Regions from separate parts of the Caldalkalibacillus uzonensis genome, predicted to be linked through region 2. Evidence: predicted binding sites of a transcription regulator. Region 2 holds the regulator's gene; the other holds the start of a gene.
The links. The regulator Rex, encoded in region 2, represses fermentation and respiration genes when NADH is low (regulators of the CRP and FNR family bind a similar motif). The targets are predictions, from matches to a motif close to TTGTGAAATATTTCACAA.
Positions count from the first base shown of each region.

Region 1: a site for Rex is predicted at 1,790-1,807, ahead of adhE (bifunctional acetaldehyde-CoA/alcohol dehydrogenase). Genes of this name have one in related genera too.

Region 1 is NZ_JAUSUQ010000006.1:98-10,968, forward strand. Features, by position in the region: gene thiM (hydroxyethylthiazole kinase) at 209-952, opposite strand; gene J2S00_RS08935 (DoxX family membrane protein) at 1,186-1,701, shown strand; gene adhE (bifunctional acetaldehyde-CoA/alcohol dehydrogenase) at 1,854-4,460, shown strand; partial or broken gene pflB (formate C-acetyltransferase) at 4,500-6,727, shown strand; gene pflA (pyruvate formate-lyase-activating protein) at 6,756-7,526, shown strand; gene J2S00_RS08955 (anion permease) at 7,656-9,074, shown strand; gene J2S00_RS08960 (hypothetical protein) at 9,105-9,302, shown strand; gene J2S00_RS08965 (fumarate hydratase) at 9,295-10,140, shown strand; gene J2S00_RS08970 (Fe-S-containing hydro-lyase) at 10,154-10,732, shown strand; gene J2S00_RS08975 (FAD-binding protein) at 10,739-10,871, shown strand, end outside.
Region 2 is NZ_JAUSUQ010000014.1:12,009-22,879, forward strand. Features, by position in the region: gene J2S00_RS15915 (carbon starvation CstA family protein) at 1-777, opposite strand, end outside; gene J2S00_RS15920 (DUF8052 family protein) at 782-1,312, opposite strand; gene J2S00_RS15925 (CC/Se motif family (seleno)protein) at 1,336-1,638, opposite strand; gene groL (chaperonin GroEL) at 1,940-3,562, opposite strand; gene groES (co-chaperone GroES) at 3,648-3,929, opposite strand; gene tatC (twin-arginine translocase subunit TatC) at 4,083-4,805, opposite strand; gene J2S00_RS15945 (twin-arginine translocase TatA/TatE family subunit) at 4,916-5,101, opposite strand; gene J2S00_RS15950 (redox-sensing transcriptional repressor Rex) at 5,106-5,771, opposite strand; gene J2S00_RS15955 (MogA/MoaB family molybdenum cofactor biosynthesis protein) at 5,771-6,259, opposite strand; gene moaC (cyclic pyranopterin monophosphate synthase MoaC) at 6,261-6,749, opposite strand; gene J2S00_RS15965 (ABC-F family ATP-binding cassette domain-containing protein) at 6,979-8,907, shown strand; gene speE (polyamine aminopropyltransferase) at 8,987-9,847, opposite strand; gene J2S00_RS15975 (hypothetical protein) at 9,947-10,871, opposite strand, start outside.

The DNA.
Region 1 (10,871 bases), on a different contig from region 2:
TCTCCAACAAATATTTTACTCATACGGCAGTTCGCCAGTCCTCAAAGTTTCTTTCATTGTTAATCTACAACCACGTTCATCTCAAACAACCACAACGCAGCGCAAGTACAAAAAAGAAGCAACCCACCTTGGAAGCTGGCGGGTGGGTTGCTTGATGTCAGGACCGCTTTTTGGGGATGATGAAGGGCAGCCAGATCAGCCGCCCAAATTACAAGATGGATGCCACCCTTTTTTCCAGCTGTTCAGGTGTGATGTGATACAAAGCGTCCAACAGAGCCGGAACGAAGCTGCCTGGTCCGGATGCCTGGGCCCCAGCCATCTCCCCTGCCAGTTTAAGCATGCTTAAGGCATGAAACGCTGCTTTCTGAGCGTCTTGTTCCACAGCCAGAAATAATCCAATCAGGGAAGTGGCCAGACAGCCGGTGCCTGTCACTCTGGCCAGCAGCGGATGTCCACCAGGGATGGCCACGTGATTGACATAGTCCGTCTCTCCCGTCAATGCCATCACCGCCTCGAAAGGCCAGTCGATAGGAGCAGCAGACGAGCCGGCATCCACTCCCTTTCCTTCCCAGCTGCCATTGGCCAGAAAGGAGAACTCTGCTCTATTGCCGCAAATCACGACAAAGGAGACCTCATCCATCAAACGTGCAACGGCACGGCGGCGGAAAGCGGTTGCGCCCACCCCAACCGGGTCCAGCACAACGGGAATGTTCAGCTGGTTGGCTTTTTTTCCGGCGAGTGCCGCGGCCTCGACCAGGCCAGGGTCAAGGGTGCCAATATTGATCACCAAAGCTTGGGCGTGGCTGACCATTTCTTCTACTTCCTCAGCATGGTGGGACATGACAGGACTGCCGCCGGCAGCCAGTGTCCCGTTAGCCACGAAGTTCATCACCACTTGATTGGTAATATGGTGAATAAGCGGAGATTGCGCCCTGATTTTTCTCAACAGCATAATCGATAACCCTCCTTATTCTTGCCAGGCTTATACCTTGGCTGATACCATTCCTATTCTTTAGCAAGTATAAAGCGTGGAAAGGGGATGTCAAGGCAAAAATTTCTAACAAGACTGTGACCAAATTATGAAAACAAACAAAAATGTGATGTATTTCACAGGTCTTTAGCTGCTAAGAACTGTACACTTAAGGTGTAAAAAACACCACTTCATTTTGAAAGGAGGAATGGTTGATGTTTGTCAAGTTTCTCAGGGAGAGCGCCGTTGCGGCTTGGTTGTTATTAGTTGCCCGTCTGTGGCTGGGGTGGAAATGGTTGAAGGCAGGTTGGGGCAAAGTGACAGGGGATTTTGACGCTTCAGGGTATTTACAAGGAGCCATTGCCAAAGCCAGCGGAGACAATCCAGTTGTACAAGAGTGGTGGGCCAACTTTTTAAGCGGATTCGCACTTCCTAATGTTAACTTGTTCAACTTTTTGGTTGCCTGGGGAGAGTTACTTGTCGGTCTGGGTCTTATTTTAGGCACATTTACAACATTTGCAACTTTGATGGGCGTTGTGATGAATTTTGCTTTCCTGTTCTCTGGAACAATCAGCACCAACCCTCACATGATCCTAGTGGCCATGTTTATCCTGGTTGCCGGAGCCAATGCCGGTAAAATCGGTTTGGACCGCTGGGTCATTCCTTACCTCAGACAAGGAATGCAAGGGCTGCTCAACCGGGGTAAGGAGTTTAAACAGACTGGTGTCTAGGGAGAGATGTATAAGCAGAGAATGAATAAGTAAAGAAATAATAAAGAATAATTGTTCTGAGCAATACCTGTTCTTTTTTTAGCCATATATGTGAAATGTTTCACAAACTCAAGCTTGTTAAACCTTTAATAATGTAGGAGGAGAGAGAAATCATGGCGGTCAAACACAAAGAAGCCAAACAATCTGATCTAGCTGCAGTGATTGACACGTTAATCACTAATGCTGAGCATGCCCAGCGGGAGTATATGCACCTCAATCAAGAGCAAGTGGATCACATTGTCAAGGAGATGGCGCTGGCTGGGCTGGACCAGCATATGGCCTTAGCCAAACTGGCCGTGGAAGAGACCGGGAGAGGTGTCTTTGAAGACAAAGCAACCAAAAACATTTTTGCTACTGAATATATCTACCACAATATTAAATATGACAAAACAGTAGGCAGCATTAAGGAAGATCCGTACAACGGGATCATGGAAATTGCCGAACCCGTGGGGATTGTGCTGGGGGTGACACCCGTTACCAATCCCACCTCAACAACCTTGTTTAAATCCTTAATCGCCGTTAAAACACGCAATCCTATCATCTTCGCTTTCCATCCTTCTGCTCAAAAATGCAGCCGTGAGGCGGCGCGCATTGTCCGTGATGCAGCGGTCAAAGCAGGGGCACCTGAGCATTGTATCCAATGGGTAGAGAACCCTTCTGTGGAAACCACCCAGGCGCTGATGAAGCATCCTAAAGTGGCCTTAATTCTGGCCACCGGAGGGGCAGCCATGGTCAAATCAGCTTACAGCTCAGGCAAGCCGGCCTTGGGTGTGGGACCGGGGAATGTGCCCTGCTACATTGAAAAGACAGCTCACATCAAACGGGCTGTGACTGACTTGATTCTCTCCAAAACTTTTGACAACGGCATGATTTGCGCTTCCGAGCAGGCTGTTATTGTTGATAAAGACATTTGTCCAGAAGTTAAGGCGTATATGGCTGACAATGGCTGCCACTTTTTATCACCTGCTGAGTTGAAAAAAGTGGAGAAACTGGTGATTAACCCTGCTTCCTGCGTAGTGAACCCCGATATCGTCGGACAACCAGCGGTCAAAATTGCTGAACTGGCCGGCATTAGGGTGCCTGACCAGACAAAAATCCTGGTCGCTGAGCTAAAAGGGGTCGGCCCCCAGCATCCCCTTTCCAGGGAAAAATTAAGTCCGGTTTTGGCCTTTTATCAAGCGAAAACAACAGAAGAGGGACTCAAACTGGCTGAAGACATCATCGCCTTTGGAGGCATGGGCCACTCCGCTGTGATTCACTCCAGCAATCCCAACGTGATTGAAGCGTTTGGCAAGCGCATGAAAACAGGACGCATCATTGTCAACGCCCCGTCTTCACAGGGGGCCATCGGCGATATTTATAATGCCTACATCCCCTCGTTGACTTTAGGGTGCGGCACATTTGGCCATAACTCGACCACAGCCAATGTGTCTGCCATCCATCTCATTAATGTGAAACGTATGGCCACACGCACGTACAACATCCAATGGTTTAAAGTGCCGCCTAAAATTTATTTTGAAAAAGGCGCAACTAAATACCTGGAAAAAATGAGGGATATCAGCCGGGTCTTTATTGTGACAGACCCTCACATGGAAAAGCTGGGTTACGTAGACCGGGTGCTGTACTGGTTGCGCAAACGTCCCGATTATGTCCAGGTGGAAACATTCTCGGAAGTGGAGCCGGATCCCTCCTTTGACACCGTGCTCAAAGGGGCAGAGCTGATGAAAAAATATGAACCTGATGTGATTATTGCCCTGGGAGGAGGATCCCCTATTGATGCAGCTAAAGCAATGTGGCTGTTATACGAATATCCGCAAGTGGATGTAAACGGCATAAAGCAGAAGTTTTTGGATATCCGCAAGCGGGTGTATAAATATCCTTTGTTGGGCAAAAAGGCCAAATTTGTGGCCATTCCAACCACGTCAGGAACCGGGTCTGAGGTCACGCCCTTCTCCGTCATCACGGATAAAGCAGAGAATGTGAAATATCCTCTGGCTGATTATGAATTAACCCCTGATGTGGCCATCATTGACCCGGAGTATGTGCTCAGTGTGCCTAAAAATGTAACGGCAGATACGGGGATGGATGTGCTGACCCATGCCATTGAAGCCTATGTTTCCAACATGGCCAACGACTATACGGACGGATTGGCCATCAAGGCGATCCAGCTGGTGTTTGAGTACTTGCCCCGGGCCTATCATAATGGACGGGATGAAGTGGCCAGAGAAAAAATGCATAACGCTTCGGCCATCGCCGGTATGGCCTTTGCCAATGCCTTCTTGGGCATCAATCACAGCCTGGCCCACAAGCTGGGGGCAGCCTTTAACATTCCCCACGGAAGGGCCAATACGATCCTGATGCCCCATGTGATCCGGTATAATGCCCTGAAGCCGACCAAATTTTCCTCTTTCCCTAAGTATGAACACTTTGTGGCCGACCAGCGATATGCCGAGATAGCCCGGGTTCTGGGTTTGCCTTGCCGGACAGTGGAAGAAGGGGTACAAAGCCTGATCAAAGCGGTGATTGATCTGGCTAAAGAACTGGAAATGCCCCTCAGCATTGCCGAGTGCGGTGTCGGGCGTGAGGTGTTTGAAGCCCAGGTGGATCAGTTGGCCGAAAAAGCCTTCGAAGACCAGTGCACAACCACCAACCCCAAATTGCCGCTGGTCAGTGAGTTAGCGGAGATTTACCGTCAAGCTTACGAAGGTTACAAAGACTGAACAAAGCATATTCAGAAAAACTTGAAAGGAGCATGTGGTATGGACAAGTGGAGAGGTTTTAAACCTGGAAAATGGATGGAGGAAGTGAATGTCCGGGATTTTATCCAGCTGAACTGGTCTCCTTACACAGGGAATGAATCATTCCTGGCCGGTCCCACGGAAAGAACAAAGCAACTGTGGGAAAAAGTACAAGTGTTATTAAAAAAAGAGAGAGAAAAGGGCGGGGTGCTGGATGTGGACACGAAAACCGTCTCCACCATCACCTCCCATCTGCCAGGCTATATCGATAAAGAGATGGAGCAAGTGGTGGGCTTACAAACGGACGCTCCCCTTAAACGGGCCATTATGCCGTTCGGGGGCATCCGCATGGTCAAAGAAGCGTGCCGGGCTTATGGTTATGAGCTGGACCCTGGGGTGGAAAAAATCTTTACCCTGTACCGCAAAACTCATAACCAAGGGGTGTTTGATGTCTATACCCCGGAGATGAGGTTGGCCCGCAAGGCAGGCATTATTACGGGTCTGCCTGACGCGTACGGGCGGGGGCGGATTATTGGTGATTACCGCCGCGTTCCCCTGTACGGCGTCGATTTTCTCATTAAACAAAAGCAGCAGGAACTGGCCCTCTTGGAAGCAGATGTCATGCTGGACGAAACAATCCGGGAGCGGGAAGAGCTGGCTGAGCAAATTAAAGCGCTCCAGGAGCTGAAGGAGATGGCTGCCAGCTACGGCTATGATATTTCCCAGCCGGCTGGAAATGCACAAGAGGCGGTCCAGTGGTTGTACTTTGCCTATCTGGCTGCCATTAAGGAGCAAAACGGGGCAGCCATGAGCTTGGGGCGTGTCTCCACCTTCCTGGATATTTACATTGAGCGGGATTTGCGGGAAGGGACCTTAACTGAGCAAGAAGCCCAGGAGCTGATCGATCACTTTGTGATGAAACTGCGCTTGGTTAAATTTTTACGCACGCCTGAGTACAACGAACTGTTCAGCGGGGACCCAACCTGGGTAACCGAGTCCATCGGCGGTATGGCTGTTGATGGGCGTCCGCTGGTCACCAAAACGTCGTTCCGGTTCTTGCATACCCTGGACAATCTGGGGCCGGCTCCTGAACCCAACCTGACTGTGCTATGGTCGACACGTTTGCCCGAACCGTTTAAGAACTATTGTGCCAAAATGTCTATTAAAACAAGTGCCATCCGGTATGAAAACGATGACCTGATGCGTCCCGAGTTTGGGGATGACTATGGCATTGCCTGCTGCGTGTCGGCCATGCGTATCGGCAAGCAGATGCAATTTTTCGGCGCCAGGGCCAATTTAGCGAAAGCGTTGCTGTATGCCATCAATGGCGGAAAGGATGAAAAGTTAAAGATTCAGGTGGCACCCCGGTTTGAACCAATCAGGGATGAGATCCTTGATTATGAAGTGGTCAGGGAGCGCTTTGACCAGGTCTTGGATTGGCTGGCAAAACTGTATATGAACACGTTGAACGTGATTCACTATATGCACGACAAATATTGCTATGAACGGATTGAAATGGCCCTGCATGACAGGGAGATTGTCCGTACCATGGCTTGCGGCATTGCCGGATTGTCCGTAGTCGCAGACTCTTTGAGCGCAATCAAATATGCCACAGTGAAGCCCATCCGGGATGAAAACGGGCTTGCTATAGACTTCAAGATCGAAGGAGACTATCCCAAATACGGCAACGATGATGACCGGGTGGACTTATTGCCAAAGAGATCGTCCACACCTTTATGAACAAGCTGCACAAACACAAAGCATACAGGGGTGCCATTCCCACCCTGTCTGTGTTGACCATTACTTCCAATGTGGTCTATGGCAAGAAAACGGGTAACACCCCTGATGGACGCCGGGCAGGAGAACCTTTTGCCCCCGGGGCCAATCCCATGCATGGACGGGACACTAAAGGGGCATTGGCTTCCCTCAACTCGGTGGCCAAACTGCCCTATCAGGATGCGTTGGACGGGATTTCCAACACGTTCTCCATCATACCCAAAGCCCTGGGCAGAGAAGAGGAAGACCGCGTCCACAATCTGAAAGGGCTTTTGGACGGTTATATAAGCCAACAGGCACACCACATTAATGTGAATGTGCTCAACCGGGAAACATTGCGGGATGCGATGGAACATCCGGAAAAATATCCTCAACTGACCATCCGCGTTTCTGGTTATGCCGTTAACTTTATTAAATTGACAAGGGAGCAACAGTTAGATGTGTTGAAGCGGACCTTCCATGAACAGATGTAACAATTAAACTGAGGAGTTGAGTCATGTCATGTTAAGAGGACGTATCCATTCCGTTGAAACTTGCGGGACCGTTGACGGTCCCGGCATCCGCTATGTGGTGTTTATGCAGGGGTGCTTGCTGCGCTGCCAATACTGCCACAATCCAGATACCTGGGACTTAAAGGGAGGAAAGACGGTCACGAGAGAGGAATTGCTGCAAGATATGAAAGGGTACGTCCCTTATATGACTTTTTCTGGCGGTGGTGTCACTGTCTCTGGAGGTGAACCGCTGTTGCAAGCCGAATTTGTGGCAGAACTGTTCAAGGCCTGCAAGGAGCGGGACATTCATACTGCTTTGGATACCTCAGGGGGTTGTTTCACCGGCCATGGGGTACAGCGCCAGATCATTGATCGTTTGCTGGAGGTCACCGATCTGGTCCTTCTTGACCTGAAGCATATTGATGAGGCGAAGCACCGCCGCCTCACTGGACGTTCCAATGCTCACATCTTACATTTTGCCCGTTACCTTGCGGAAAAGGGAACGCCAGTTTGGATCCGGCATGTGCTTGTGCCAGGTTATACCGATGATGAACTTGATTTAGCCCGTCTTGGCCAATTTATCAAGACATTGCCCAATGTACAAAAAATAGAGATTCTCCCTTATCATCAGCTTGGTGTTCATAAGTGGCATGCGTTGGGACTCCATTATCCTTTGGCAAACGTACACCCGCCCACAGATAAGAACATTCAGCGGGCCTATTTGATCCTGACTGGGAAAGGACAACAGTCTAATCTGACAGGCCAGCTTGATATGTGTTAACAGGGTGAAGGAATCATGGCTATTAAGAAGGGAACGATTTTTTTTAAAGTTGTATGTGAAATAATTCACAATTTGTTAATCGTGCAACCGTTGAATGCACAAATGAATGGACAAAGGGAGTGATAGAAAATGACGAAAAAAAGCGATGTGAAGCTTATTCCTTTATTGATCACGTTAGCGATTGGGATTGGTATTTGGAATATTGCCCCCCCAGCCGGATTGGAAAAGGAAGCATGGCAGCTTTTCGCCATATTTGTAGCTACGATTGTCGGGCTTATCATTAAGCCCATGCCGATGGGAGTTGTGGCTATTTTCGGTCTGACGGCGACCGTATTGACCAAAACGTTGACGATAGGTGACGCACTGAGCGGTTTCAGCAATTCCGTCATATGGCTGATTGTCATCGCCTTCTTTGTTTCCCGAGGGTTTATTAAAACGGGACTCGGTTCGAGAGTGGCTTACTTTTTCGTTATGAAATTTGGCAAAAAGACGCTTGGGCTTTCGTATGCCTTGCTGTTTAGCGATCTGCTTTTGGCGCCGGCGATGCCGTCCAATACTGCGCGGGCGGGAGGGATTGTGTTGCCGATTATCCGCTCGTTGTCCGAAGCGTACGGTTCCCGGGTCGAAGACGGAACGGAAAGAAAAATTGGTTCTTTCCTGACCAAAGTGGCCTTTCAGGGTGACATGATTACATCGGCGATGTTTCTGACTGCCATGGCAGCCAACCCATTAGTGGTGAGCATTGCGGCTGAAATTACGGGAGTAAACATTTCCTGGACCGGGTGGATGGTCGCAGCATTTGTTCCCGGAATTGTAAGTTTAATCATTATCCCGCTTGTGATTTACAAAATTTATCCGCCCGAAATTAAAGAAACACCTGGCGCGGCAGAACTGGCCAAACAGAAATTGGCGGAAATGGGGCCGTTGAAAAGATCGGAATGGTATATGGTCGGCGTGTTTTTCCTTATCCTCTGCCTTTGGATTTTCGGAACAAAAGTGGGGATCGACGCGACCACGACCGCTTTTATCGGATTGTGCGCGTTGCTTTTGCTTCAGGTTTTATCCTGGTCAGACATCAAAAATGAACAAGGGGCATGGGATACGCTGGTCTGGTTTGCGGCTCTCGTCATGATGGCCACCTTTTTAAATCAGCTCGGCTTCATTCCATGGTTTAGTGGAATAATGGAAGGCAGTGTGTCCGGCATGTCTTGGGTAGTCGCACTCATTGTCTTAGCTCTGGTGTACTTCTATTCACACTATTTCTTTGCCAGCAATACAGCTCATGTCAGTGCGATGTACGGGGCATTTTTAGCTGTATTAGTTGCGGCAGGAGCGCCGCCCTTATTATCCGCTCTGGTTCTCGGTTTCTTCAGCAATTTGTTTGCCTGCACTACGCATTACGGCTGCGGGCCCGCTCCAGTGTTTTTTGGCACTGGCTATGTCAGTCAAAATAAATGGTGGTCTATCGGCTTCCTTATCTCGATCATTCATATCCTTGTCTGGTTGGGAATCGGTGGACTGTGGTGGAAATTGTTAGGACTTTGGTAAGAGCGTTTTTTCCATAAGGAGGTGATGTAAGTGGCGGTGCTGATGAATGGGGTGGAATCTCCCTGTTGTTCAGCGAAGGTGGTCAAGGAATTTCGGATTGAACTTTACCATGGAGCTGATGATGAATACGAGTTGAACGTTCCGTTTTTCATCTGTATCAAGTGCGGCGAACCTGTTTCGCTGTTGCAAACGGCAGATATGATTGGAAGGGGGAAAAAAGATGCGTGAAATCTCGACAGAACAAGTGATAAAGACGGTAAGAAGACTGTGTATCGAAGCTGCCTGCGATTTGCCTGAAGATGTGGAGCAGGCTTTGAGGAAGGGGTTGTCTGTGGAAGAATCGCATTTTGGCCGATACAGTTTGGAGAAAATCTTGAAAAACGTGCATCTGTCCCGGGAAGAACAGGTGCCAATGTGCCAGGACACCGGAATGGCGGTCATTTTTGTGGAGATAGGACAAGACGTTCGTATTGTGGGCGGTGCTCTGAACGAAGCGATTAACGAAGGAGTTCGGCAAGGATATAAAGACGGTTATCTAAGAAAATCGGTTGTCGCAGATCCGGTTCTTCACCGGCAAAATACTAGCGACAACACCCCCGCGGTGATCCATACCGAAATCGTGCCTGGCGATAAACTCAAAATCCAGGTGATGCCCAAAGGCGCCGGAAGCGAAAACATGGGAGCGGTGAAAATGTGCAAACCGGCGGAAGGATTGGACGGGGTGATGGACTTTGTTGTAAACACCGTCACACAAGCGGGTGGCAACCCTTGCCCGCCGGTGATTGTCGGCGTCGGTATTGGCGGGACGATGGATAAATGCACCCTTCTGGCCAAAAAAGCGCTGGTCAGGGATGTGGGGCAGCCCCACCCCAACAAAGAGTATGCAGAAGTAGAAAAAGTATTGCTTGAAAGAATCAATAAGCTTGGCATTGGGCCTCAGGGCTTTGGAGGAAAAGTGACAGCTTTGGCCGTTCACATCGAAACCTATCCGACTCACATCGCGATGCTGCCTGTCTGTGTCACCTTGAACTGCCATGCGGCGCGCCATAAAGAGGCTGTGTTATAAGGGAGGAAAAGAAATGAGCACGGTAAAGAAGTTAACGACTCCATTGACTGACGAACAGATCCGATCTTTAAAAGCCGGCGATCAAGTTACGATTACAGGCGTTATCTATTCGGCGCGAGATGCGGCTCATCAAAGGATGGTCGATGCGCTTAAAGAAAACAAACCGCTGCCTGTCGATCTAAAAAATCAGGTGATTTATTATGCGGGACCAACCCCGGCCAAGCCCGGAAAAGTCATCGGTTCGTGCGGACCGACCACCAGCGGGCGAATGGACGCTTATTCGCCGGCCTTGATGGAGCAAGGACTTAAAGGGATGATCGGCAAAGGGCCGAGAAGCAGGGAAGTGATTGCCGCAATGAAAAAGCACGGCGCGGTTTATTTTGCGGCTATCGGCGGGGCCGCCGCCCTGATTGCGGACACGATCAAAAAGGTGGAAGTCGTGGCTTACGAGGAACTGGGTCCGGAAGCGATTCGCCGGATGGAAGTGGAAAACTATCCTTGCATTGTCGCTGTCGACTGCGAAGGAAACGACCTGTATGAAATAGGCGTCAAACAATACAGAATCGAAGAACAGACGTTGGAACAGGAGTGAATGCAGATGTTGAAGTACGATGTGATCGTTGTCGGCGCCGGGGGAGCGGGCATGATGGCCGCTCTTTATGCGAGTAAAGACAAGAATTTGCGCGTGGCCTGCTTGTCGAAAATATTCCCCACGCGTTCCCACACGGGCG
Region 2 (10,871 bases):
AATAATGATACCCAGCACCGCACCAACCATCATCCCGTACAACAAGAAGGAGTTGAGATAGTCCCGGGGCTGCAAAAGGACCCACACAGGCAATACTGATGCCACATAGGCGTAAATGAGCAAGATCCAAACCCATGTGGTTGCACTTAAGTTCAGCGGATAGTTAATGCCGATCCATACAGAAGCCAGCATGGCAATCATACCGAAAATAGTAGCTACCACCAGGTTGACACGCAACTGGTTAACCACAAAACCAAACAGGATGGCCAGCCCCAAAAAGAGCATAGAAGCCGTAGCTGCTTGAGGGACCGCTACAAAGGTGTCAGCAACGAGGATAACAAATACACCAACAATTAAAATTAGAGCCGAAATAGAGAAAAGTAAGAATAGAATTTGGCCGCGGTTGCCAATATACTCTTTTATCACAGCACCAATCGATTGGGCTTTATGACGGATTGATGCTTGCAGTGAACTGTAATCATGCACTCCGCCGACAAAGATGCTTCCAATCACTACCCACAGCACGGCAGGCAACCAACCAAAGACCGCTGCTGTAATCGGCCCGACAATCGGTCCTCCCCCGGCGATGGAGGCATAATGGTGCCCTAAAAGAACAGGTTTTTTAGCCGGTACATAGTCCACACCATCATGCATGGTATGAGCAGGTGTGGGACGGTTGGGGTCTATACCCAGCTTGCGTTCCAGAAATTTGCCGTAAGTAAAGTAAGCAATGATAAAGATAACACCACAAATGAACATCAACGTGAGAAAGTTCACCTGTCTAAGCCTCCTCTGTCAATTGTTTTTTAAAAGGCTCAACAAACGATTCACCCTTCGGATGAATATGCACTTCCTTAGCTTTGAGATCCACAATGGCCATATAAATTTCAGCCCAACCATACCAGCCATATTTGATAAACCTCAATTTTCTAAAGCGCCTCACCTCCCTCACAAGATCACGAGTTACTGGCTGATCGGTCACCATCACACCTAGAAAAATGGTGGACATATGTTCCCGGTGCTCGGGAACATAGTGCTTTATATTCTTGATCAGCTCCTCTTTAAACATCTGAATAAAACCCGAAGTTAACGGTGCTTTACTGGCCGCAACAAAAACGCACTGCTGATTTTCAACTCCCCAAACTTTAATCGATTTGGTAATCAAATATCGTTCATCTCTGCGTTTATACAAGGCCATAAAGGCAAGTGGGATTTGTCCAAGGTCTTCATCCCGGTACACATCAAAAAAGTGGACAAACCGGTTAGCGATCTTTTGGATATAGTGCCGAATAGTCTGTTCGTTTACCGACATGTGCTTCATCCTCTCTGCGACAGTTAGAAAAGATCGACACCGTTTGCCACAATGATTGATTTAAAGGGGCCAATTCCCCATAGTTTGAGGTCTAATGTGTCTTTTTTCAGAAACTGTTCTATATGATATGGGACAAAGATACGCAAACCATCTACTTGAATTTCTTTAAAGCGCTGCAGGTCATCAGGCTCCCCCAAGTGGGCCGTCAGTTCCATTGGCCCGCCTCCACAACATCCTCGGGCTTTCAACAGTTGCACAGTTAATGTTTTTCCTTTGGCAGCCAGCCAGGTTTTGGCTTTATCCTCCAGCTGAACGTGGAGGGACATCTTTAAAGCCCCCTTTCGTTGTTCAATTTAAAATTGACCAGGTTCATCCTATCTTGCCAATTATCTGACTAAATTAACAAGACCAGGAGGAATAGGCGCTCCTAAGTAAGAGGTAATAATATTATATCAATTTCCGGACAAATGAAGTAGTGGGATGATTAACCTGCCTAATAAATATTTATGAAAGCGCTGTCATTTTCTATTACTATTATAACTTAGTTTAAAAAAACCTGCCACTGTACAGGTGGCAGGTTGCTTCCTAATCTTGTTTTTATAATCTTGTTTTTATAGAGGAGGGGGATTACATCATGCCGCCCATGTCCGGCATGCCAGGGTTTCCGTTTTTATCTTCTTCTTCAGGCTCATCAGCCACAATGGCCTCCGTGGTTAAGAACATAGCGGATACACTGGCTGCGTTTTGCAGAGCAGAACGGGTCACTTTAGCCGGGTCAACAATACCCGCTTCCAGCATGTTTACCCATTCGCCGGTAGCCGCGTTAAATCCGGTGCCTACCGGTTCTTTTTTCAGGCGCTCAACAATGACGGAACCTTCCAGACCGGCATTGTGGGCAATTTGACGTACAGGCTCTTCAAGGGCACGCAGCACAATGTTGACACCTGTTTTCTCGTCGCCTTCAACATCCAGCTTCTCAACAGCGGAAATCACGTTAACCAGTGCAGTACCACCACCGGAAACGATACCTTCTTCAACAGCAGCGCGAGTTGAGTTCAAAGCATCCTCGATGCGCAGCTTTTTCTCTTTCAATTCGGTTTCAGTGGCAGCACCCACTTTGATGACAGCCACACCGCCGGCCAATTTGGCTAAGCGCTCTTGTAATTTTTCTTTGTCAAACTCAGATGTAGTCTCTTCCAGTTGAGCACGAATTTGGTTGACGCGGCCGGCAATTTTGTCAGAGTCGCCATGGCCTTCAACAATGGTGGTGTGTTCTTTGGTCACAACCACTTTGCCAGCGCGGCCCAGTTGATCGATGCGGGCAGATTTCAGCTCTAAGCCGAGGTCTTCGGTGATCACTTGGCCACCCGTCAGGATAGCAATATCTTCAAGCATCGCCTTGCGACGGTCGCCGAAACCAGGTGCTTTAACAGCTACAGCGTTGAATGTTCCGCGCAGCTTGTTAACCACTAAGGTAGCCAGTGCTTCACCTTCAACATCTTCAGCGATGATCAACAGCGGCTTGCCTTGCTGGACGACTTGTTCCAGGATCGGCAATACCTCTTGAATGTTGGAGATTTTCTTATCGGTAATCAAGATATAGGGATTGTCAAGGACAGCTTCCATTTTGTCCGTATCAGTTACCATGTAAGGAGAAGCGTAACCGCGGTCGAATTGCATACCTTCAACCACTTCTAATTCAGTGACAAAACCTTTGGATTCCTCAACGGTGATCACACCGTCATTGCCCACTTTTTCCATTGCTTCTGCAATGAGTTGCCCAATCTCTTCGTCAGCAGCAGAAATGGCAGCGACTTGGGCAATGGAAGATTTGCCTTCAATCGGCTTGGAAATGTTTTTAATTTCTTCAACGGCAGCTTTGATGGCTTTTTCGATGCCTCGCTTCAGACCCATGGGGTTGGCACCGGCAGCCACGTTTTTCAATCCTTCACGGATCATGGCTTGGGCCAGAACAGTCGCAGTGGTTGTACCGTCACCAGCTACATCGTTGGTTTTGTTGGCCACTTCAGCAACCAGTTTGGCACCCATGTTTTCAAACGGGTCTTTCAATTCAATTTCTTTGGCAATGGTCACACCGTCATTGGTAATTAACGGGGAACCAAATTTCTTTTCCAGAACAACGTTGCGCCCTTTTGGTCCAAGGGTTACTTTCACTGCATCAGCCAATGTATCCACACCGCGCAGCATGGCACGACGAGCTGTTTCACTAAACTTAAGCTGTTTAGCCATCACTTCCGCCTCCTATTATGTAATATTATTTTTACTTAAAAAGTTTTAGACAACCATGGCCTGTATAACGCACACCAAGCTGATGTTAGCTTAAAATAGCCAGAATATCGCTCTCGCGCATAATCAGCAATTCTTTGTTATCAAATTTAACTTCCGTTCCGGCGTATTTGGAAAAGATAACACGATCGCCTTCTTTCACTTCTAAAGGAATGCGCTCACCGTTTTCAATCCGGCCACTGCCAACAGCAACCACTTTACCTTCTTGCGGCTTTTCTTTAGCCGTATCAGGAAGCACAATGCCGCTTGCTGTTGTTTCTTCTTTTTCAATGGGTTCAATAACCACACGATCGCCTAGTGGCTTCAACATTTCAAACGCCCTCCTTAATATTTGATTTTAATTGTTAGCACTCACCCAACACGAGTGCTAACACCTAATATATTAATCATTTTAGTTTGGTTTTGCAAGTCCCTTTTTCATCTGTTGTATGAAAAAGTTTTGCACTTTAATAGCATATAACTTTTACTCCTGATTTATTCTTTTTGCTGCCATCCGCCGGTATGTTAGCTGGGACAGCCATACGCTGATCTCATAGAGGATGATCAACGGCACAGTGACCAAAAGGTGGGAAAGGAGCTCAGGAGGCGTAATTAAGGCCGCAATGACAAACAGGGCAAAATAGGCGTACTTACGCATGCGTTTTAACAGCAACGGGGAAACCACACCCAACCGGGTGAGAAAGAGAACCAGTAGCGGCATTTGAAAGATGAAACCAAAGGGAACAACCAGCGTGAACATAAACTGAAAATAGTGGATCATACCGTACATCTCTTCCGCCCCAAGCCGGCTGGCAATCCCCGTCATAAACTGAATGACAAAAGGGAACAACCAATAATAACCGAACGCCAAGCCGGCAACAAACAGAACGGCAGCCCCTGGAATGTAGGCCAGGGTGATTTTACGTTCTTTCTCGGTTAAACCTGGGCTAACAAAGGCCCAGATTTGGTACAACGCAAATGGAAAGGTTATCACCAAACCAACGACGATGGAAAACAGGAAAAAAACCTTAAAGGCATCAGTTAAACCGATGACCACCCAGGGAATCTGAGCAGCCACCGGTTGTTTTTGCAGATACTGCACCACGTTATCGGCGAGGAAAAATCCCAATACCATGGACACAAGAAAAAGGATCAAAACATAGATGACCCTTTTTCTCAATTCACCGATATGTTCCATGACGCTCATATCATCGCTTTGCTTGTGCTTAATATTGGTTCTTTTGATATGTTTGGGTATGGAACGCTGTTCCTGCTCCATTTCTCTCTCCTCCGGCACCAGGCAGTTTAAACAATTGTTTAACGATCGTTTTTCTCTTCTGTTTGCTTCGGTTTATCCTCATCAACCAGGCCATTGGTGGCATTTTTAAATTCACGCAAGGTTTTTCCAAAGGCACGGCCCAATTCAGGCAGTTTGCTCGGCCCGAACAAGAGCAGTGCCACTAAAATAATTAAAATTAAACTGACAGGTCCGATAGTTGGCATTTGTTTATCCCTCCAATTTATCCAATCCTTCTTCCTTAGAAGGTGAAGGATAATGTTTTAAAAAGTAAATCAGGGTTTGTAATTCGATGGTCAGATCAATATGATGGATACGGATATGATCTGGCACATCAATTCTGGCAGGGGTAAAGTTAAGGATCCCTTTGATGCCAGCTTTGATCAGCAGGTTTACTGTCTCTTGAGCCACTTGGGCCGGCACCGTTAAAATGGCAATGGGGGTGTCAGCCAGGTCCCCTTCCTGGAGATTGTCCAAAGCATAAATGGGGATCCCGCCAATGGTTTGGCCAATCTTGTGCGGATCAACGTCGTAGGCTTTCATAATTTTGATGTTGTGGCTTTTTTGGAAATTATAGCGCAACAGGGCCGTACCCAGGTTACCAACCCCGATGAGCACCACGCCTGTTTTATTATCTTGTTCTAAGATTTTCCGAAAAAAGGACAATAAATACTCCACATTGTACCCATAACCTTTGCGGCCCAGCGCTCCAAAGTAGGAAAAATCCCGCCGGATGGTGGCTGCATCTATTTTAACAGCTTCGCTCAGTTCCGTCGATGAGATGCGCTGTTTTCCTGCCCTTTTAATATTTTCCAGCACCCGGTAATACAACGGCAGCCGCTTGGCTGTGGCTTGCGGAATCCGTTGCTCGCTCATCAGGCATTAACCCCTTCTTCACCACGCAAAATAGTCAAAGCGTTAGGCAATTGATCAATGATTGCTTCTAAACAGGTTTGAGCATCTTGCACAGCACCCGGAAGGTTAATAATGAGCGAGTTGCCGCGCGTACCGCAAATGGCGCGGGTAAACATGGCCAAGCGGGAGCTCTCCAGTGCTTTGCGCCGCATCTCTTCAGCCATGCCTGGAACGACGCGGTCAATCACCTGTCTGGTCGCTTCAGGGGTGACGTCATCCGGACTTAAGCCTGTTCCGCCCACAGTGACCAGCAAATCCACTTGGTGACGGTCGGTGATCTCAATCATATTTTCTTTCAGGGTTTCGATACAATCCGGCAAGACACGGTAGATGATAACATTGGCTTCCAGATGGTGGGTTAACACATCTTTTACCGCCGGCCCGCTGTTATCCACCCGCTCCCCCCGTGATGCTTTATTGCTCGCTACAACAATGGCCACTTTCCACATACTAACGTTCCTCCCTCTTGAAATCTCCGCTTTTGCCTCCTGTTTTTTTCAGGAGATAGGTGGGGCCAATCACCATGCCTTTGTCCAATGCTTTACACATATCATAAATGGTCAGGGCGGCCGCTTGTGCAGCTGTAAGTGCTTCCATTTCTACACCTGTTTTTCCTGTTGTTTTTACTTCCGCATAAATTTTAATCACAGCCTGTTTCCCTTCCCGTACCGGTTCAAAGCGAATGTCGATCCCTGTCAAGGGCAAAGGATGACACATGGGAATCCATTGGGGTGTATTTTTAGCGGCCATCACACCAGCCACTTGGGCAACGGCCAGTACATCCCCCTTTTTAACCTTCCCTTGTTCAATCTGATCCAAAACTTCACGGGGCATTTGAACCTGGCTGAAGGCCACAGCCGTCCGTTTGGTCTCTTGTTTATCAGAGACATCGACCATCCTGGCCCTCCCCTGTTCATTAAAATGGGTAAATGACGACATGGTTTATGTTGAGCCTCCTGTTTTAAGTGCCAAAATGTTGGTGAACAAATTTGTGCACGATTCCGTATTTATTGTACATCATTTCACATATCCTTGTCTTGCACCAAGCGGCTTCCCATTTAAAAAAATGGTGAACTTTTTTTGAACAATCAGGTGAGCTTGGGACTTTGGCTAGCCTTGAACAACACTTGTCCCTCAGGTACACTGAAAAAGAACTGGGGTGAAGAACATGCGAATTCTCGGCACACACCGTTTAACAAAGACCTATGCGGGAATACCGATTCTCACGGACGTCACCATAGACATACAAGCTAAGGACAGAATTGGCCTGGTAGGGCCCAATGGTGCAGGCAAATCAACCTTGCTTAAAATTTTAATTGGTGAGACCTCTTACGACAGTGGGGAGATTTACCATCCCAAAGATGTCACGGTTGGTTACCTGGCTCAAAATGCCGGACTTGTCTCCTCCCGTTCCATCTGGCAAGAGATGCTGAGTGTGTTTCAACATTTGATCGATGAGGAACGGCGTTTGCGGCATATGGAGCAGCTCATGTCCCAGGGAGAGGTTTACCAAGATCAGGAGCGATACCAGCAACTGCTTGAGGAGTATAGCAGGGCTCAGGATGCGTTTAAAGCCCAAGGGGGATATGAATACGAGGCCAAGATCCGCAATGTGCTGCACGGTTTGCGCTTTGCCCATAAAGATTATACAGCTCCCGTATCTGTCTTAAGTGGCGGAGAGAAAACACGGCTGGCCCTGGCCAAACTCCTGCTCCAAGAGCCGGATCTGATCATGTTAGATGAGCCGACCAACTATCTGGATCTGGATACCCTCTCCTGGCTGGAAAACTATTTGTCAGCTTACCCGGGGGCCATACTGATCGTCTCCCACGACCGCTATTTCCTAGATCGATTAGCCACAGTGATCTATGAATTGGACCACACCAAAATCACATGCTATCAAGGCAACTACTCCGCTTTTATCCAACAAAAAAGCGCCCGTCTTGAGCAGCAGTTGAAACAGTACCGCAGGCAACAACAAGAGATCGCCCGGGCTGAAGAATTTATCCAACGTAACATTGCCAGGGCTTCCACTTCCAAACGGGCCCAGTCCAAACGCAAGATGCTTGAAAAAATGGAAGTGGTTGAACGCCCCCGCACAGAGCACAAAACCGCCCTTTTCCGCTTTGAGGCGGGACGTCCCAGCGGGTATGACGTGCTCAAGGTGGAAGGCTTAAAGCTGGGTTATGATCAGCACCATGTGCTGGCCCAAAATATCTCCTTCTCAGTCTTTCGCGCTGACCGGATCGCGGTTGTGGGTCCTAATGGTATTGGCAAAACTACTTTGTTAAAAACAATTACAGGGCAGCTGCCCAGACTGTCCGGTACCATTCAGATCGGAGCGCATGTTAAGTTCGGGTATTTTGACCAGGAGCATGACAAGCTCCATCCTCACAAAACAGTACTGGCCGAAGTGTGGGATGACTATCCCCATCTCCAGGAACAAGAAGTGCGTTCCCTCTTGGGGCAATTTCTGTTTAGCGGGGAGGACGTAAACAAAACCGTTTCTGCTTTAAGCGGCGGAGAACGGGCCAGACTGGCTTTGGCCAAATTGATGCTGGAACAAGCCAACACACTCATCTTGGACGAGCCGACCAATCACTTGGACATCTACGCCAAAGAGGTGTTGGAGGAGGCCTTAGAGGCGTTTCCCGGAACCATTATATTCGTCTCTCATGACCGCTACTTCCTAAACCGGCTGGCCACTAAAGTGATACGGTTAACCGCCCGCGGAGCGGAGATGTACCTTGGCAATTACGATTATTATCTTGAAAAAAGAAAAGAACAAGCGGAAATCGAGGCACTTGGCCAACAAAAGGCCCTGGAACAATCCACCAAACCGGAGCAACACAATTATGAACTGGAGAAGGCCCGCCAGCGGGAATTAAGGAAGCTCAAGCGGCGCAAAGAACAATTGGAAGGGGAAATTAAACAAACGGAAGAGATGATTAAAACGTTGGAAGAGCAGCTTTACTCTCCTGATGTCTACCAAGATTACGAACAGGCTCAAGAGGTTCAGCGTCATATTGACGCCGCACGACAAACATTGGATCAGCTGCTGGAAGAGTGGGCAGAACTGGAGGAACAGCTGCACTGACGGATGGGACTATTCCCGGCACTTTAAAGCTAAGGACTAAAGGAAACGGGTAGCCGCATCATGCGTGCTACCCGTCTGTTTACTTTTCCAACGCCTGACGCACAGATTCAGGCAGTTGGAAGCAGCCTTGCAAAATTCCCTGATTGACATACTTGGCCTGTTTATCCCACTTAGCATCCAGCTGCTCCGGACGGTATGTTTTCGAGCCAAGCGTAAAACTCCATAATCCTCCCGGATAAGTGGGCACCACAGCCTGATAAACATGGACAACAGGAAAAAGCTGACCTATCCGCTCATAAGTTTGCTTCAAAATATTCATATGAAAGATAGGTGACTGACTCTGGCAGACCATGACACCGTCTGTTTGCAAAGCCCGGTGCACGTCACGGTAAAACTCGTAGGAGAAAAGTTGTTCAGCCGGTCCAATGGGATCAGAGGAATCCACAATGACCACATCGTACGTTTCTTGGCGATTTTTGATAAAGCTTGTCCCGTCTTCGTAGATAAAGTTAACGCGGGGATCGGACAAGTTGCCTGACACATCTGTTAAGTATTGCTTGGAGACTTTGACGACTAATTCATCAATTTCAACCATATCAATCTGTTCCACCTGAGGGTATTTACACACCTCTCGGGCCGCCCCGCAGTCACCTCCACCGATAATTAAGACCCGCTTAGGATGGGGATGGGTTAAAAGGGGAATGTGTGTGATCATCTCATTGTAAATATGGCCATCCCGGGATGTGGTTTGGACCACACCATCCAGAACGAGCGTCGGTCCAAAATCATATGTATCCACAATCATCACATGCTGAAACGGTGATTGTTCCGCATGGATGACTTCTTTGACCCGGTAGCTTAATTTCATATTTTCCCTTTCATCTTCCACCAGCCACAAGTGACCGTCTATTTCCTTCAACCATTCAAGTTGTGTAATCACCAGACACCCTCCCTCGATCAATGATACTTGTATACATGGATTATCAACACTGGCCTGTTAACTGTACCTCTCTTATCTTACCATGAACAGCCCCGCAGGTTAAGCCAGACCCGGGGGCGCAGAACCAGTACGTATGGAATGGCGGTTAAAGCGTAAAAAAATGAAGGGAAACGTCAGGAAAATGATGGTGGTTGCCGCCGCCACAACTCCGGAATCATTGACCATTAAAATGGTCATCGCACCGATAATCATAGTGCGAAAACCCGTCATCCACATGTGATGCTGGGCCATCTCCTCATAGTGTTTATATAACGGATTGCGGCGCAGCCGGAAGGAAACAAGTCCCATGACCATTAAGGCTGTGGTGAACAGTTTGCCCCATAAGGACACTTTGATCAACCGCCAATTCATCTCCAGTTTACGGGTGAGGATTTCCCCGATTGTTTGCAGATCCCCCTGTTGGGCTGCCTGTACAAAGGTGCCAATATGCGTGTGTTCGCCTTGCAAATGCAGGTGAATTAAACCAGCCAAGCACAGCACAACCAGTCCAAACACCGGTGTAAGGTAGCGCCAGCTGACCTTCAGCCGAAACAAGAAGAGCAAAGAGACAGCATAGGTTAATAATGCAGCAATGGTCGCCCCCGCATTGGTCCCTAAACGGGGTGCAGCCATACTGTAAATGATCAAGAGATAAAACACACTGATGAACATGACCAACATGCCCTTCACCCGCCGCCGATGCAGCCATCCTTGGCGGGACAACCACACACTGATTCCTGTCACGGCCAGGAGGGAACTGCCCAACAAGATACCGGCATATTCATTGCCCAACCCATAAAAGCGTGCTCCAATCAAGGGATCATACCCCAGAAAAGAACGTCTCATCCACACACTTCCGCGCCACAGATCAAACAGGATGACCAACGTATTGGTCAGGCCAATCAGCGTTAAAAACCACAAATTGCTGACTAGATGATACAAAACAAAACTGGTGACAAAGGCACTGCAAAACAGCAGCACAATC